One region of the Paenibacillus sp. FSL P4-0081 genome, then DNA from elsewhere that is predicted to be linked to it. Evidence: riboswitches for the same ligand, from Rfam matches in the RefSeq annotation. Region 1 holds a riboswitch; the other holds the start of a gene.

Region 1 (8,097 bases):
AATTCGCTCCGTCATAATAGAGCAATCCGCCGGCTTCATGGACAATCGCGGCGATCTCGACGATCTGCGTCTCGAACAGTCCGAGAGTACTCGGGTTCGTGAGCATCAGCGCGGCGGTGTCGCTGCCGACCGCGGCCTTCAGCGCTTCGAGGTCGACCATTCCCTTATCATTGGAAGGGATGGTGACGGTGTCGAGTCCGGCGGCTGCGGCGCTGGCCGGGTTGGTACCGTGCGAGGAATCCGGCACGATGACCTTGGAGCGGACCTCGCCGCGGCTCTCATGGTAGGCGCGGATCATCATCAGGCCGGTCCATTCGCCATGGGCACCGGCGGCAGGCTGCAGGGAGACGGCATCCATGCCGGTCAGTCCGGCGAGATCCTTTTGCAGCGTATACATCAGCTCAAGTGCACCCTGGATACTCTCTTCCGGCTGGTACGGATGGATCTTGGCAAGGCCGGGGAAGCGGGCCACATCCTCATTGATCTTCGGATTATATTTCATCGTACAGGAGCCGAGCGGATAGAAGCCGTTATCGACCCCGAAGTTACGCCGGGACAGGGCAGTATAGTGGCGGATAACATCCACTTCGGAGACTTCCGGCAGCACTACCGGCTCGCTGCGGAGCAAGCCCTCAGGAATCAGTGAGCTGATGCTCTCTTCCTGCGGCACATCACATAGCGGCAATGAGTACGCCGAGCGGCCGGGACGGCTTAATTCAAAAATCAGGGTTTGTTCCGGTTTCATATACAGCCCTCCAGTGCAGTGGCGAATTCGTCAATTTCGGTTTTGCTTCTTTTTTCGGTCACGGCAACAAGCATATGTCCGGCCAGCTCGGGATACTCGCGGCCCAGATCGTAGCCGCCCAGATAACCTGCCTTCAGCAGCCTGGAGTTCACTTCAGTGACGCTGCTGCCTTCCGGGAGCTTCAGGACAAATTCATTGAAGAACGGGGCGGTGAAGACGTGCTCCGCTCCGGTAATTTCAGCCAGCCTTCCGGCGGCGTAATGGCTCTTGCGGATATTAAGCTCACCAACCTCACGCATGCCCTCCTTGCCCATCACGGACAAGTAGACGGATGCGCATAACGCCAGCAGCGCCTGGTTGGAGCAGATATTCGACGTCGCTTTCTCGCGGCGGATATGCTGCTCACGCGCCTGCAGGGTCAAGACGAAGCCGCGCTTGCCGTTACGGTCAACGGTCTGGCCGACGATCCGGCCCGGCATGCGGCGCATCAGCGGTTCGGCAACCGCGAAGAATCCGCAGGTTGGTCCTCCGAGCGATGCAGCGATACCCAGCGGCTGTGCATCGCCGACTACGATGTCGGCGCCCAGCTTGCCGGGCGTTTCCAGCACGCCGAGTGCAATGGGATTCGCGCTGACCACGAGCAATCCCTTGACGGCGTGGATCAACGGCTCAATCTGGCGCAGATCCTCGATGCCGCCGAAGAAGTTGGGCGACTGGACCAGAACGGCGGCAGTATCGGCATCAATGGCCTCAGCCAGCTTGGCAAGATCGGTAACCCCGTCCTTATAATCGATTTCCACGATTTGCAGGCCCCAGGCATTGGCCGAAGTACGCAGCACCTGGCGGGCTTCCGGATGAACCGTACGGGAGACAATCAGCTTTTTGCGTTTCGTGGCGCCTGTGGCCAGCACGGCTGCTTCGGAGAAGGCCGTTGCGCCGTCATACATACTGGCATTGGCGACCTTCATACCGGTCAGCTCACAGATATAGGACTGGAATTCGAAGATTGCCTGAAGCTCGCCCTGGCTGATTTCCGGCTGATAAGGGGTATAGGCAGTATAGAATTCCGAACGGGAAATAATATGGTTAATGACAACAGGAATGTGGTGGTCATAGAGGCCGGCGCCAAGGAAGCTGGCATGGGTATCAAAGTCGGCATTCTTGTCAGCCAGACCCTTCATATGGCGCAGCAGCGCATATTCGTCCAGCGGGCCGGACATCGGCATCGTTCCCTGGTAGCGGACAGATTGAGGGATATCAGCGAATAGCTCATCGATGGACTGAATCCCGACAGTCTCCATCATTTCTGCGCGGTCTTGCTCCGTCATAGGCAGATAGCGGTGCTTCATTACGGCTTCACTCCTTGGCTCTTTTTGTAGAACGGGGCTTTGATCACGGCAGCCTTCAGTTGCTTGCCGCGGATCTCCACATACACCTCTGTGCCGATCTCAGTATAGGCAGCATCCAGCAGGGCAAGTCCGAGATTCCGCTTCAGCGTTGGGGATTGGGTACCGGTTGTGACTTCACCGATCTTCACACCGTCGGCATATACAGGATAATGGGAGCGGGGAATCCCGCGGTCGATCATTTCAAGCCCCACAAGGCGGCGCGGGAGACCGGCTTCCTTCTGCTTCAGCAAGGCATCACGGCCGATGAAATCCGCTTTGTCCAGCTTCACGAAGAACTGGACACCCGCTTCGAGCGGCGTAATATCCGCCGAGAGCTCCTGGCCGTACAGCGGCAGCTTGGCTTCGAAGCGGAGCGTGTCGCGTGCGCCCAGTCCGGCAGGGGTCAGGCCATGCGGCGCGCCTGCGGCCAGCAGACCATTCCAGAGTGCAGCCGCTGTGTGGACCGGGGCGTACAGCTCAAAGCCGTCCTCCCCGGTATAGCCGGTGCGGGAGAGCAGTACAGATACGCCGCAGACCTCGGCGTGTTCGATGAAGTGGAAGGGCTTCAGCTCTGCGAGCGGGGCAGAGGTAACTTCGGCCAGAATCGTCTCAGCCAGCGGACCCTGCAGAGCGAGCAGCAGCGTCTCATCAGAGACGTTCTTCAGGCTGACACCGCTGAATTCAGCGGTGAGATGTTCCTGCAGCCACTGGAAGTCCTTGTCGATATTGGAGGCGTTCACGACGAGCATATAGCGCTCATGGCCCAGGCGGTAGACGAGCAGATCATCTACTACGCCGCCGCTCGGATAGAGCATCAGGGTATACTGCGCCGCGCCGTCTGCAAGGCGGCTGACGTCATTTGTGGTCAACTGCTGCAGGAAGGCTTCAGCGCCGCTGCCGTCAACCATGAATTCACCCATATGCGATACATCGAACAGTCCGGCCTGCTGGCGGACCGCTTCATGTTCCTTAACGATGCCAGTAAACTGCACCGGCAGCTCCCAGCCGCCGAAATCAATGCATCTGGACTCCGCATAAGCGGCATAGAGATCATAAAAAGGCGTTCTTCTCAAAGACTCCATCGTGTCACCCCTTAGTCTGTTTACATGCAAAAAAGGACAGGCGAAAGTCCATCAATGCACATCAAACATGCATCAATAGACGTTCGCTCTGTCCTTTGTACCTGAGAGTTACCCTGCTATTATGCCCGCAGGTTTCCCCGTTGGTGATCCGTTTCCTGTTGTCCAGGCTGTGGATGCTCTCCAGAGATGCGTCCGGCAAAGGTCCTTTTGCCTGAGAGATTCACCCATCCCGGGCTTACTCCTTCGGCGCTGCCCCTGAGGGTCAGTCTCTCCCTATGCCATCATTCGCAAACCATATGTTTTTCTACTGACTCCATTAAACCGGGTTTACAAGCACGCTGTCAATCAAAAAACGTCAAAAAGATGACAAATTTAATTTTCCTGTCAGTTATATTGACATTAGGCAAGGTCATAACTTAGGCTATAACTAAATTTAGAACTCCAAATGTGGAAAAGAGGCGGCTTGGAAATGAGTGAAGTGTTGGACAACCTGCTATACAGCGAAGAGCATGAATGGGCACAGCAGGGTGAAGGACGCGTAGTACGTGTGGGAATTACGGATCATGCGCAGCATTTATTGGGCGACATCGTGTTTGTTGAGTTTCCGGAAGTCGGCGCAGCCATTTCCGCGGGCGACAGCGTAGGCAGTATCGAGTCTGTTAAGACGGTGTCGGAGCTGTACTCGCCGGTATCCGGCAAGGTAACCAAGATCAACGACGCACTCGAATCCAGTCCGGAGCTGATCAATGATCAGCCATACGGCGGCGGTTGGATTTTTGAGCTGGAGCTTGACGGTGAGTTTGCCGAGGCAGGTTCCGGCCTACTGGATGCGGCTGCTTATAAGGAATTGGTTGGGGAATAGTTTCAACCGTTTATGTACCCGGATTATTAGAATAGATGACTGAACTGGATTTACGGACAGATGAACACGGCAGGCTTCTCTTATTACATTAGATGTCACTAATGTGAGAGGTCTGTCTTTTTGCGTTTCTGTATCACTCCGGAAAGCTGAGCAGCCCCGGATAAATGCGGGGAGCCAAGTGCCAAAGGGCGGGGAGCAGAGCCAGACCCGCAACGGCAAAGATAAGGCACAGCAATAGGAACCGGTATCTTTTTCTGGGACGGGTATTGGGTTTGAGCACGAAGTAATACACACCGGCCGAATAAAACGGGAAAAGCACCACGGCAGACATGCCCATACAGACCAGAAAGGTGGATTCCCCGGCGGAGGAAGGGATCATGGCTTCCGGGTTATAGACCGGATTGATCTGCAGAAAGAGGATCACAAATGTCAGATAAGCGAAGAGTAAAAGAAGAGGGAAACAGCGGATGCGTCCATCCTCGGACAAACCGTACAGCATCCACCAGACCCCGAGCCAGGGCAGGGCAAAGGCTGCGCCGGCAATAAGGAAGTCAATGCCTATATACATCAGTTTATCGGGAGGATACACATGGGCCAGGTCCCCCCAGAAGTAATCGGAGGAGAAGAACATCATAAATACAGATAATAAACCAATGAAAAAGGTAATTATTCCCTGGGCAAAAACAATCATGATCAGCGAAACCAGCTGCCGCAGAAAATAGAGAAAACGGGTGGCGTCCGGTGTCGTTCCGTTTGTAGTCTGCATAGCGTTCAATCTCCTTATACTAGCAAATGGTTGCCGTGCCTTCTCATCTGCAGATCTCTGAGCTGATTCGCTTGCAGATACGTGTTATTCTTCCTCTTGAAGCTGCCGCAGGACAATAAGTTCGACCCGGCGGTTCTTCTGCCGTCCTTCAACGGTAGTGTTATCGTAAGCAGGTCTGGTATCCGCGTAACCGGCATATTGGAAAGTATCGGGGCTAAGCCCCTCGTTATCCAGGAAGAAGCGCAGCACAGAGAGTGCGCGGGCGCCGGATAGCTCCCAGTTATCCGTGTAATCTGAAGCGGCGGTTACCGGGACATTGTCGGTATGGCCTTCGATGCTGATCGTGGCACCGATTCCGCGGAACAGGCCGGAGAGCTGGCGCAGTGCCGGGAAGGCAGGTGATTTCAGCTCGGCTTTGCCGGCATCGAACAGGAACCGGTCGCTAAGCGTGATGGCAATGCCCTGCGGTTTATCCGCTACAAAGATCTGCTCCCCAAGGTTGTTATCTTCCACGTATTTGGTGATTACACCCATGAGCGCGGCCAGTTTGGCCTCCTGCTCACGAAAAGCGAGCTCACGCGCCGAAGGCTGGTGTTCGGCAGTCTCCCCGTTTTGCCCGGAGGTATCCGTGCCCGTCCCGGTTCCGTTCGAACCATTCTCCTTCACATTGCCCCCGGAAGAAAGACCGCCACCGGTGCTTCCGCCTGCTTCCTGTTCATTCGAGACTGCGGCTCCCGTGTTCCCCTGATTACCATCCAGCACTCCATTTCCGCCTTCAAGCACAGGACTGCCGCTCTTAAAGGTATCAGATAATGAACCGGTAACGATCGCGTATTTTTGCGTATCCAGACTGCTCATGGCGTACAGGATGATGAAAAAAATGAGCAGAAGCGTAATCAGATCCGCATAGGTAATCATCCAGCGGTCCCGGTTCTCCTTACCTCTACTACGTCCCTGGCGGCGGTTTCTTTGTCTCATAGCGGGTCTCCCGGGTTATTATTGCTGCTGCGTCTAGGTGAGGCATCGGGAATAAAGGCGGTCAGTTTTTTGCGGACCAGATGCGGATGATCCCCATTCTGCAGGGACAGGATACCGACAAGCAGCATCTCCATGCTGCCCAGTTCGCTTTGGCTGCGGGATTTGATTTTGGAGGCGATGGGTAAAAATATAAGATTAGCACTGGCTACGCCATAGAGCGTTGCTGTAAAAGCTACAGCGATCGAGGCCCCCAGATTAGAGGGATCCGTCAGATTGCTCAGTACCCGTATTAATCCCATTACGGTGCCGATGATGCCCATAGTCGGAGCATAGCCGCCGGCGGCTTCGAAGATTTTGGCATAGCCTTCATACTTCAGTTCCTTGGCGTCCATCTCCAGTTCAAGAATTTGCCGGACCTGATCAGGATCGGTGCCGTCGACAATAAGAAACAGCCCTTCGCGGGTAAAGGTATCCGGATGCTCCTCCGCTCTCTTCTCCAGCGCAAGCACACCCCCGCGCCGAGTGATTGCAGCCATGGAGATCAGCTCTTCGGCCTTCTCCTGGGTGGTGTCGGGATGTCTGCCGAATGCCAGGCGCAGAGCCGCCGGGACGCTGCGTAATCTGGAGGCCGGAAAACTGATGAGTACAGCGGCAAGGGTGCCGCCGAATACGATCAGCGCGGCGTTCAGCTGCAGCAGGCCGGATAAGCTTCCGCCTTCCCAGAGAAAGCCGCCGATCATTGCGGCAATGCCTGCCAGCAGGCCGATAATTGAAGTGATATCCATAAGTTCAAGCTCCTTAAATTTCTATATATTATGGTTTGCATCAATCTGGGCAACGCTGTATAATAAACGGGAACGTGTATTCCTATCTTCCATATTTTTCAGTACGGTATGGATAGGCAACTATTAGGGCTACAATTATAATATATTCATATATTTTAGACGATAGAGGGGAGACGGGCAAATGAGTGATATTGTCGTCAGTACAAAGACATTTGAACTGGAGTCCGAGTATACACCCCAGGGCGATCAGCCTCATGCCATAGAAGAATTATTGGACGGCATCCGGCAGGGCAAGAAGCACCAGACGCTGCTGGGAGCGACAGGTACAGGCAAGACCTTTACCATCGCACAAGTGATTTCCAAACTGAACCGCCCGACGCTGGTCATTGCGCACAACAAGACGCTTGCGGCGCAGCTGGCGAGTGAGTTCAAAGAATTTTTCCCGAACAATTCCGTTGACTACTTCGTCAGTTACTACGATTACTACCAGCCTGAGGCGTACATTCCTTCCTCCGATACCTTCATAGAGAAAGATTCCAGCATAAATGAAGAAATTGACAAGCTCCGGCACTCCGCCACCAGTTCGCTGTTCGAACGGCGTGACGTTATTATTGTTGCGAGTGTGTCCTGTATTTATGGCCTCGGTTCGCCGCAGGAATACGGAAGTATGCTGTTGACACTGCGGGTAGGGATGGAGAAGCCGCGCAATCAGATTCTGAGCAGGCTCGTGGAGATCCAGTACCAGCGCAATGACATTAACTTCGTACGCGGGACGTTCCGGGTACGCGGCGATGTGGTCGAGATCTTCCCGGCTTCACAGGGGGAGCATGCGATCCGTGTGGAGCTGTTCGGAGATGAGATAGAGCGCATTACCGAGATTGATGTTCTCACAGGAGAGCTGATTGGTGAGCGCGATCATATAGCGATCTTCCCGGCTTCGCACTTTGTCACCCAGGAAGAAACGATGCGTGTAGCTATTATCAACATTGAGCGGGAGCTTGAGGAACGGCTGGCCGTGCTTCGTGATGCGGGCAAGCTGCTGGAAGCCCAGCGGCTGGAGCAGCGGACGCGGTACGATATTGAGATGATGAAGGAAGTGGGCTTCTGCTCCGGTATCGAGAACTATTCCGGCCCGCTTACCTTCCGTGAGCCGGGAGCGACTCCATATACCTTAATGGATTACTTCCCGGATGATATGCTGATTGTTATTGATGAGTCCCATGCAACGCTGCCGCAGATCCGGGCTATGTATAATGGTGACCGTGCGCGTAAGACAGTATTGGTGGAGCATGGCTTCCGCCTCCCGTCCGCGCTGGATAACCGGCCGCTGCAGTTCGAGGAATTCGAAGAGAAAGTGAACCAGATTGTATATGTGTCTGCTACACCGGGACCATACGAAATGGAGCACTGCGATACTATGGTGCAGCAGATTATCCGTCCTACCGGCCTGCTGGACCCGATCATCGAAGTACGCCCTACAGAGGGACAGAT
Region 2 (8,097 bases), 510 kb from region 1:
ATATTCATCCCCAAGCTTCATCGCCTTCGGCTCTGTGCCATAGCAGATGAATCCAAGAGATTCGTATAGTCTTTTGGCAGCTACATTATTCGAGGTTACCGTTAAATTTAGAATTTCGAGCCCCGGCAACAGCCTCGCCCGGGCAATCAGCTCCACCATCAAGCGGCGGCCCACTCCTTGTTTACGGACATCTGAATCCACATATACTGAATATATATTAGCTTTATGATCAATTTTGGGCCGGCTCTCCCGGAAAAAAGTGACGATGCCCACCAGCCTCTCCTCACCATCAAAAGCTCCCAGCGTGAAATTATTCTCCGAGGGCTCCAGCCTGATGCGTGTGGTGACTATAGACAGCTTCTTTTCCGATTCATAGGAGCTGAGATAGGCTTCCGGATGCAGCCGCAGCGACTGTAGCCGAAGCTCGCGGTAAGCCTCCGCATCCACGGATGTCAGCATTCTTAGGTACAACAGGTTTGCCTCCTCAAGGAATTTAGGGATTCCAAATTGACAAAATTGCAGAATTTGGCTATATTATACAGTGTAAAATTATATTTTGAACAATTTAATTTCTCTGTTAATCAATCTTACATAATTATGAAAAGAGGGATTTACTATGATGATCGTGAGTTTAATACTCGTGGCCTTGGTTGCAATGGAGCATGTGTATATTCTAGTGCTGGAAATGTTCCTGTGGACTACCCCGCGGGCGCAAAAATCGTTCGGCACCACTCCGCAGTTCGCCCGGGAAACGAAATCGCTGGCGGCCAACCAGGGATTATATAACGGCTTTCTGGCGGCCGGTCTAGTCTGGAGCCTGCTGCATCCGAATGATACCTTCAGTGTTCAGCTTCAATTGTTCTTCCTGATCTGCGTTGCGGTTGCAGCCATCTATGGCGGCATCACGGCCAAGAAATCCATTCTATTGGTTCAGGGCCTCCCGGCCTTCATTGCTCTGCTTGCCGTTATTCTGGCGAATCTGTAATTATGAGAATAGCCGCTCTTCCCTCACAGCTTCTGCGCGAACTGGTTCAGCTGCTCGGACATCGTCCGGATCTCCTCAATGAAGCTGGAGATTTCATTCGTTGAAGCAGCCTGCTCCTGCCCGACTGACGCAATCTGATGGATGGATTGGCTGATCTGCTTCATCGCGGCTTGGATCTCCCCCAGGGTATCCCGGATCCGCTGCGCAGACTGCTCGGTTTCCTTCGAGAATTTGCGGATTTCTTTCGCTACAACATCGAATCCCCGCCCCTTCTCTCCTGCGTGGGCAGCCTCAATGGCTGCATTAATCCCGAGCAGATTCGTCTGGTCGGCGACCTTTCTGAGGACAGCCAGCACTTCATCGCTTTTTTTGACACTTTCGGCGGTCGTTTCTGACTGGAGCAGCAGCTTCTGCGAGAAATCGGCAAGCAGCCCCGAGCCCTCTGCCACATGCCCAATCCGGGCGTTAGCCTGATTTAGGGAGACCGAGATCTGATCAGCGATTTCGCGCAGCTCGGTCTGTCTGCGGACCTGGATGCAGACCGCCCCGCAGACGCTTCCATCCTCTCCGTGTACCGGAAGAACCGTACCGACGAATTCATACCCATAGTAGTCCTTAGGGACATTAGCTTTCGAGAATTCATCATTTCTCAGCGCATGATACAGAGGTTCGTCCGCAAGAATTATCTGTCCTGCCCGAATTCCCAGATCAATGGACGTTCCAGGGAAATAAGCGATGAACTTCTCCACATCACAGACAGCAATAGATACATCATAGGGAAAAGCAGCTTTCAGGACCGGTGCCAGGTTCACTATATCTTCAAGGGAGCGGATAATGTTCTTCATGGATGTGGGTTCTCCTTCATTAAATCACTTCATTAAATCGCTTCATTGCACAGTACAGAAATATCTAGATTAAGGTTCGACATTTTTCAATGACTATCCTTTATTCAAAAACTTAATATTTAAAATTTAATCATGTCCTCTTAACTTAAGTCAATGAAGCCCTGCAGGCGCCTTAGTACAATATAACCACAATCAATAATCAATCAGGGGGTTATGCTAATGTCTGCTGCAGTGGCTCGAACCGGGGGAATATCGCTCATTGTAATGGCGGTTGCCGCCGCGCTCTCGTACGGATATGTCCAAGGGAGTCTGGTAGTGGATGGAGATGCCGCTGGTACCTTCGCCAATCTTCAGGCCTCTCCGTCGCTGTTCAGGGCCGGGATTCTGGGCTGGGTACTGATTATGGCCTGTGATGCGGCAGCTGCCTGGGCCTTATATCTGGTGCTGAAGCCTGTGCATCCGGGCCTGTCCCTGCTGGGAGCATGGCTGCGCCTGGCTTATACGGCAGTGTTGGGGGTTGCTGTCTCCAGTCTGATCGTGGTATCACTTCTTACCGGTAACAGGGAGGTTGCGCTTTCCGGCTTCACACGAGGGGAGCTGCAGGCGGAGGTCATGCTTCATCTTCATGCTTTTGAAGCGGTATGGTCGGCTGGTTTGATTCTGTTCGGGGGGCATCTGCTGATTATAGGTGTGCTGGCGGTATGTTCGGAGAATATTCCGAAGCCCGTCAGTGTGCTGCTGCTGCTGGCAGGCTTCGGCTATATTATGGTTCATCTGTGCGGCACACTTGTGCCCGGGTATGGAGAATTCCTCCAAATCATCAAATGGGTGTTCATGCTGCCGATGACCGCAGGGGAGCTGGGGCTTGGCATCTGGCTGCTGTTCAAAGTCCCGGCTGCGCGTGTTCGCGCTCAAGCCGCTTCTTAATCCGGCTGAGCGACTCCGGTGTCATCCCGAGATAGCTGGCCAGCTGATGCTGGGGGACGCGGCTGATCAGGCCGGGCCTCCGATGCAGCAGTGCCTTGAGGCGGTCTTCGGGGGATGCCGCAATGAAGGCGGCGAATTCCGCCTGCACCTGTCCGAAATTCTCCTCGATCATCCGGCGTGTCATCAGCTCCAGCTGCGTGTGTCTGGCGTACATTTCCCTCTCGGTATTCAGCGCACCGACAACCAGTACGCAGTCCTCCAGACAAGTCAGGCTGTATTCCGACGAGGCATCCTCTTTATGCGCATTGAAGATAGCGATCGCCTGCTCCTCTGTGTAGAAATTCGAGGTGATGTCGCGGCCTGTGACGTCAACACTATGCTGCCGTACGCATCCTTTTAACACGAAATAGCAATGACCGGGAACCTCCCCCTGCCTAAGCAGCGTGGCTCCCTTGCTGTATTCCTCAACAAGAATCTCCTCCAGAATGGCCTGCTGCTGCTCTTCACTGAGGGAGGTCAGCCGGGTCATATATTGGAGTAATCTATGCTTCATGTTTCGGATTCCTCCTTATAACGCTACTGACAACATGTCAGTAGCGTTTGAACATTCTTGCACTCATGTATTGATTATACTAACATCGGCATCACTTTTCTCCTTCTTGCTCCGCATGGAGTACAGGACGAACAACAGAATGAACCATAGGGGCGTAAACAGCAGCGCCGGACGGGTATCATCTGCGAACAGCATAATGATCAGAATAGCAGCAAACAACGTTAATACCGCATAATTAATGACCGGTGTGAACGGTGCTTTGAATTTGGACGAGGCATGTAAGTCCGGGCGGTTCCTCTTATATTTGATATGACATACGAGCACAACCCCCCACACCCAGATGAAGCAAATGGCACTGATCGTTGTAACGATGCCGAAGGCCTGGCCCGGAATAAGCTTGCTAAGCAGCGCCCCGGCCGATATAACTATTGTAGAAATAAATAAAGAGTTAGCAGGCACATGATTTCGGTTCAGCTTGCCGAGCTGCGGGGAGGCCTGATTCCTTCTGCTCAGATTATACAGAATCCGGCTGGTTGAGAACATCCCGCTGTTGCAGGCGGAAGCTGCTGAGGTTAAGACGACGAAATTGATAATGCCCGCAGCAACCGGAATCCCGACCAGGCTGAAGGTTCGCACAAAAGGACTTTCAGCTGCACTGAGCTGGGTCCACGGGTTAATGCACAGCAGGACGAAGAGCGCGCCCACATAGAAGAAGAGAATCCGCAGAGGAATCTTGTTAATCGCCGAGGGGATATTTTTCTCCGGATCTGCTGTTTCTGCGGCTGATACACCCACAAGCTCCACACCGACATAAGCGAACACAACCATCTGGAAGGAAAATAAGAAGCCCTTGACACCATTCGGGAACACACCCCCGTGCTCCCAGAGATTGCGGACGCTCACCGATCCCGCATCCGTCTTGAACCCGATGACCAGCAGAATGATTCCCAGGCCAATTAAGGCAAGAATCGTGACGACTTTGATTAGCGCAAACCAGAATTCGAGTTCGCCGAAGCTTTTGACCGTTAACAAATTGAGTCCTAACAGGATAATCAGGCAGATGACAGCCGGCACCCACTGCGGGATATCGAACCAGTACTGCACATAGACGCCCACTGCAATCACATCCGCCATCGCCGTCATAATCCAGCAGAACCAGTAGGTCCAGCCTGTAATGAACGCAGCCCGCGGCCCCAGATAGTCTTCAGCAATGTCCGTAAAAGATTGATATCCCGCTTTGGAGAGCAGCAGCTCACCCAGCGCCCTCATCACAAAAAACACGGCAATTCCCACGAGTAAATACGTGATCATAATGGACGGGCCGGCCTGCTGAATCGCTCTGCCTGATCCCAGGAATAACCCCGTACCAATCGTGCCGCCGATAGCGATCAGCTGTACATGACGGTTCGCCAAATCTCTCTTTAATTCTGTCTGTGCCATTGCCTTTTTCCCCCTTAATGTGTACAACGCTATGCTGCCAAATAACATAAAAAAGAGATTGGATATCATCCAATCTCCCGGTTCATAAGAATATCAAAATAAGCTACCTGCGCCGCTGACCGTAATTAATCAGCATAACAAATACAAATTCCGTACTCTTCTGTCCTTTTGCCTGAGATTGTGAACCCTTCGGCGCTGCGGTCTCCCGCAGTCTCTCCAGAAGCTGCTCCTGCTATAGTGTGATCCATAGCAATCATAGCCCGTGTGATGTATTAAATTGGTGAAGCGTTAATGCATTCTGATATTCTAACATATTACTCGGCATGTGAGTATTGAACAGTGATAAAAGTCTCCTACCTATGGCTAGATGTCTAGGGTGCGCTCCTGCACTACAGCGGCATAAATGTTGTACGTTTTGCAACTTGGATGCGCAGATACCCGGTTGTTTAGATAGATTGTTGTATGAAATACAACAATTTCCACGCTAAACCGTATGAAGGAGGAGAAATGCTGCCTTTTGTACAACAATTTTCGATTTAGTCCAATTTAATGAAGCGAATGTTGTATTTTGTACAGGATTTTAGAAAATCACGGGCACGGAGGATGAGTTTGCCGGTAATACCTTGGCTCTGCATTAAAAAAAAGCAGACAGGCAAAAGCCCATCCGCTCATTTGATCCAACATTATTCCGCTATTTATTTAATGATTACATAATCCAGGCCAACCAGCTTGGCGTAGGTTACGATCTGATCTGTAGTCAAGTTGAGCGACACCACGGTATGGTGACCGCCGCCGTTCTCGATCCATGCCTTAATTCCATCCTGGAAGTTAGGCTTCACCTGCCAGAGCACGCGGGCCACCGGAAGATTCGGAGCCGGAACCGTCGGCTCGAAGGCAGTAACTTCATTGATCAGCAGCTTGTAATGAGTGCCGAAGTCAGCCATCGATACCACGACGCCTTCGCCAGCCTTGCCGTCGAATACGAGACGGGCCGGATCTTCGCGGTCGCCGATACCCAGCGGAGACACAAGCACCTTCGGCTTGTTGCTGGCCAGGCTCGGGTCAACCTCAAGCATGTGGGACTGCAGAATCGCTTCCTGTCCGGCAGCCATTTCGTAGGTGTAATCTTCCATGAATCCGGTGTTCAGGTTGTGGCTCATCACCTTCATCAGGCGGTCCAGGGCCGCTGTCTTCCAGTCCCCTTCGCCGGCGAAGCCGTAGCCTTGTGCCATCAGACGCTGAACGGCAAGACCCGGAAGCTGCTTCATGCCGTGCAGGTCTTCGAAGTTCGAAGTGAACGCATTGTAGTTGCCGGCATCCAGGAAGCGTTTGAGGGCAATTTCATAGCTGGCCTGTACCTTCACGCTGGCTTCCCATGCTTCTTTGCTGTATGAACCGTAATCGAAATCATATTGCTCTGCATATTCAGCGAACAGCGCATCAATTTCTTCTTCCTTCACTTCGTTTACATACGCAACCAGGTCGCCGATCCCGAAGTAATCCACGGTCCAGCCGAACTGAATCTGGGCTTCTACCTTGTCGCCTTCGGTAACGCCCACGTTACGCATGTTGTCGCCGAAGCGGGCCACTTTGATGTTGAAGCTTTCGTTATACGCAACGGCAACGTCCATCCATTCGGCAATTTGCTTCTGGACTTCGGCGCGTTCCCAGTACCCTACCACCACTTTGTTCTGTTTCTTCAGGCGGGCATTGATGAACCCGTATTCACGGTCGCCATGGGCAGCCTGGTTCAGGTTCATGAAGTCCATATCCAGTGTAGCCCAAGGAATGCTCTCATTGTACTGTGTAGCCAGGTGCAGAAGCGGCTTCTGCAGCAGCTTCGTGCCGCGGATCCACATTTTGGCCGGGGAGAAGGTATGCATCCAGGTAATCACACCGGCAACCTCGTCACGGTAGTTGACTTCTTTCATGATCGAAGTGATTTTGTCTGCACTGACCGCCAGATCCTGCAGCACCAGCGGATAAGGCAGCACACCGCTGTTATTGAGGGCATCCGTCATCTCCTGTGCATGAGCTTTAACTTCACCGAGGGCTTCTTCTCCGTACAGATGCTGTGATCCTACAACAAACCAGAATTGCTTAGCGCTTACTGTTGACATATTATTTCATCCTCTTCTCTTGGATAATATATAAATCAGATTATTTCTGACCGTAATAAGCGCCTTTACCATGCTTGCGCAGATAGTGTTTATCCAGAATCCGCTGCGGCAATTCTTCAGCGAAATGGTTCAGCTCGCGGGCAAAATGGTTCAGCTTGGACACTTCCTCCAGCACCACGCTGTTCATCACTGCATCATGGGCATTCTTCCCCCAGGTGAACGGGCCATGGCCTTTCAGCAAGACGCCGGGAACTGCCATAATATCAAGGCCCCGCTGTTCAAAAGTCTCAATGATCACGCGTCCGGTCTCCGCTTCATACCCGCGGTCAACCTCCTCCTGCGTCAGGAAGCGTGCGCAGGGTACCGCGCCATAGAAGGTGTCGGCATGTGTCGTGCCCATTACAGCAACATCCAGCCCGGCCTGCGCCCAGATGGTCGCCCAGGTCGAATGCGTGTGCACGATGCCGCCGATTTCTGCATAATGCTTGTAGAGTACGGCATGGGTCGGTGTATCCGAGGATGGTCTCATCTCCCCTTCAACCACGTTACCGTCGAAATCCACTACGACCATATCGCTAGGCTTCATTTTGTCATAGCTGACGCCGCTTGGTTTGATGACGAATACGCCTTTCTCACGGTCAACTGCGCTCACATTGCCCCAGGTGTATTTGACGAGTCCATGCTTAGGCAGGTCCAGATTGGCCTCGAATACCTCTTCTTTCAGTTGCTCCAACATAGGTTAACCCCTCCCGTTTTCTACCAGATGATCTACAGCAGCCTGCTCGATCGCGATCCCTGCAGTATAACGTTCCATGAACAGCTCGAAGCCCTTCACATCAGCCGCATCCGGATGGATGATTTGTCCTTCCACATCCTTAAATACCTTGTGGTCAAGGAAGTCATCAAGACGCTCCTGCTGTGCTTTGTTCTGCATGTAAGAGGCCAGAATCGCCATCCCCCATGCGCCGCCTTCTCCGGCTGTTGCCATGACCGAGACAGGGACGTTCATTGCAGCGGCCACGATTTTTTGCCCGACAACAGGAGTTTTGAATAATCCGCCGTGAGCCAGAATGCTGTCGATCGACACTTGCTCCTGCTTGGTCAGAATATCCATTCCGATCTTCAGCGCGCCAAAAGCGGAGAATAAATGCGTCCGCATGAAGTTGGCCAGATTGAAGCGGCTCTCCGGTGAGCGTACAAACAACGGCCGGCCTTTCTCAATCCCGG

What was found. A riboswitch is a leader RNA that binds a small molecule or an ion and turns the genes downstream of it on or off. The one in region 1 is predicted to bind glycine.
Region 2: linked by a shared signal. The riboswitch ahead of P40081_RS35365 (amino acid permease) and the one ahead of gcvT (glycine cleavage system aminomethyltransferase GcvT) in region 1 are both predicted to bind glycine.

The regions. Positions count from the first base shown of each region.
Region 1 covers NZ_CP009280.1:7,769,084-7,777,180, reverse strand. The annotation lists gene gcvPB (aminomethyl-transferring glycine dehydrogenase subunit GcvPB) at 1-745, opposite strand, end outside; gene gcvPA (aminomethyl-transferring glycine dehydrogenase subunit GcvPA) at 742-2,094, opposite strand; gene gcvT (glycine cleavage system aminomethyltransferase GcvT) at 2,094-3,215, opposite strand; glycine riboswitch at 3,302-3,401, opposite strand; glycine riboswitch at 3,405-3,500, opposite strand; gene gcvH (glycine cleavage system protein GcvH) at 3,685-4,077, shown strand; gene P40081_RS33170 (hypothetical protein) at 4,211-4,843, opposite strand; gene P40081_RS33165 (OmpA/MotB family protein) at 4,928-5,821, opposite strand; gene P40081_RS33160 (flagellar motor protein) at 5,818-6,606, opposite strand; gene uvrB (excinuclease ABC subunit UvrB) at 6,788-8,097, shown strand, end outside.
Region 2 covers NZ_CP009280.1:8,278,329-8,286,425, forward strand. The annotation lists gene P40081_RS35340 (GNAT family N-acetyltransferase) at 1-471, opposite strand, end outside; gene P40081_RS35345 (DUF1304 domain-containing protein) at 617-985, shown strand; gene P40081_RS35350 (methyl-accepting chemotaxis protein) at 1,009-1,830, opposite strand; gene P40081_RS35355 (DUF4386 domain-containing protein) at 2,050-2,757, shown strand; gene P40081_RS35360 (Crp/Fnr family transcriptional regulator) at 2,714-3,310, opposite strand; gene P40081_RS35365 (amino acid permease) at 3,374-4,750, opposite strand; glycine riboswitch at 4,901-4,980, opposite strand; gene araA (L-arabinose isomerase) at 5,446-6,870, opposite strand; gene P40081_RS35375 (L-ribulose-5-phosphate 4-epimerase) at 6,911-7,606, opposite strand; gene P40081_RS35380 (xylulokinase) at 7,610-8,097, opposite strand, start outside.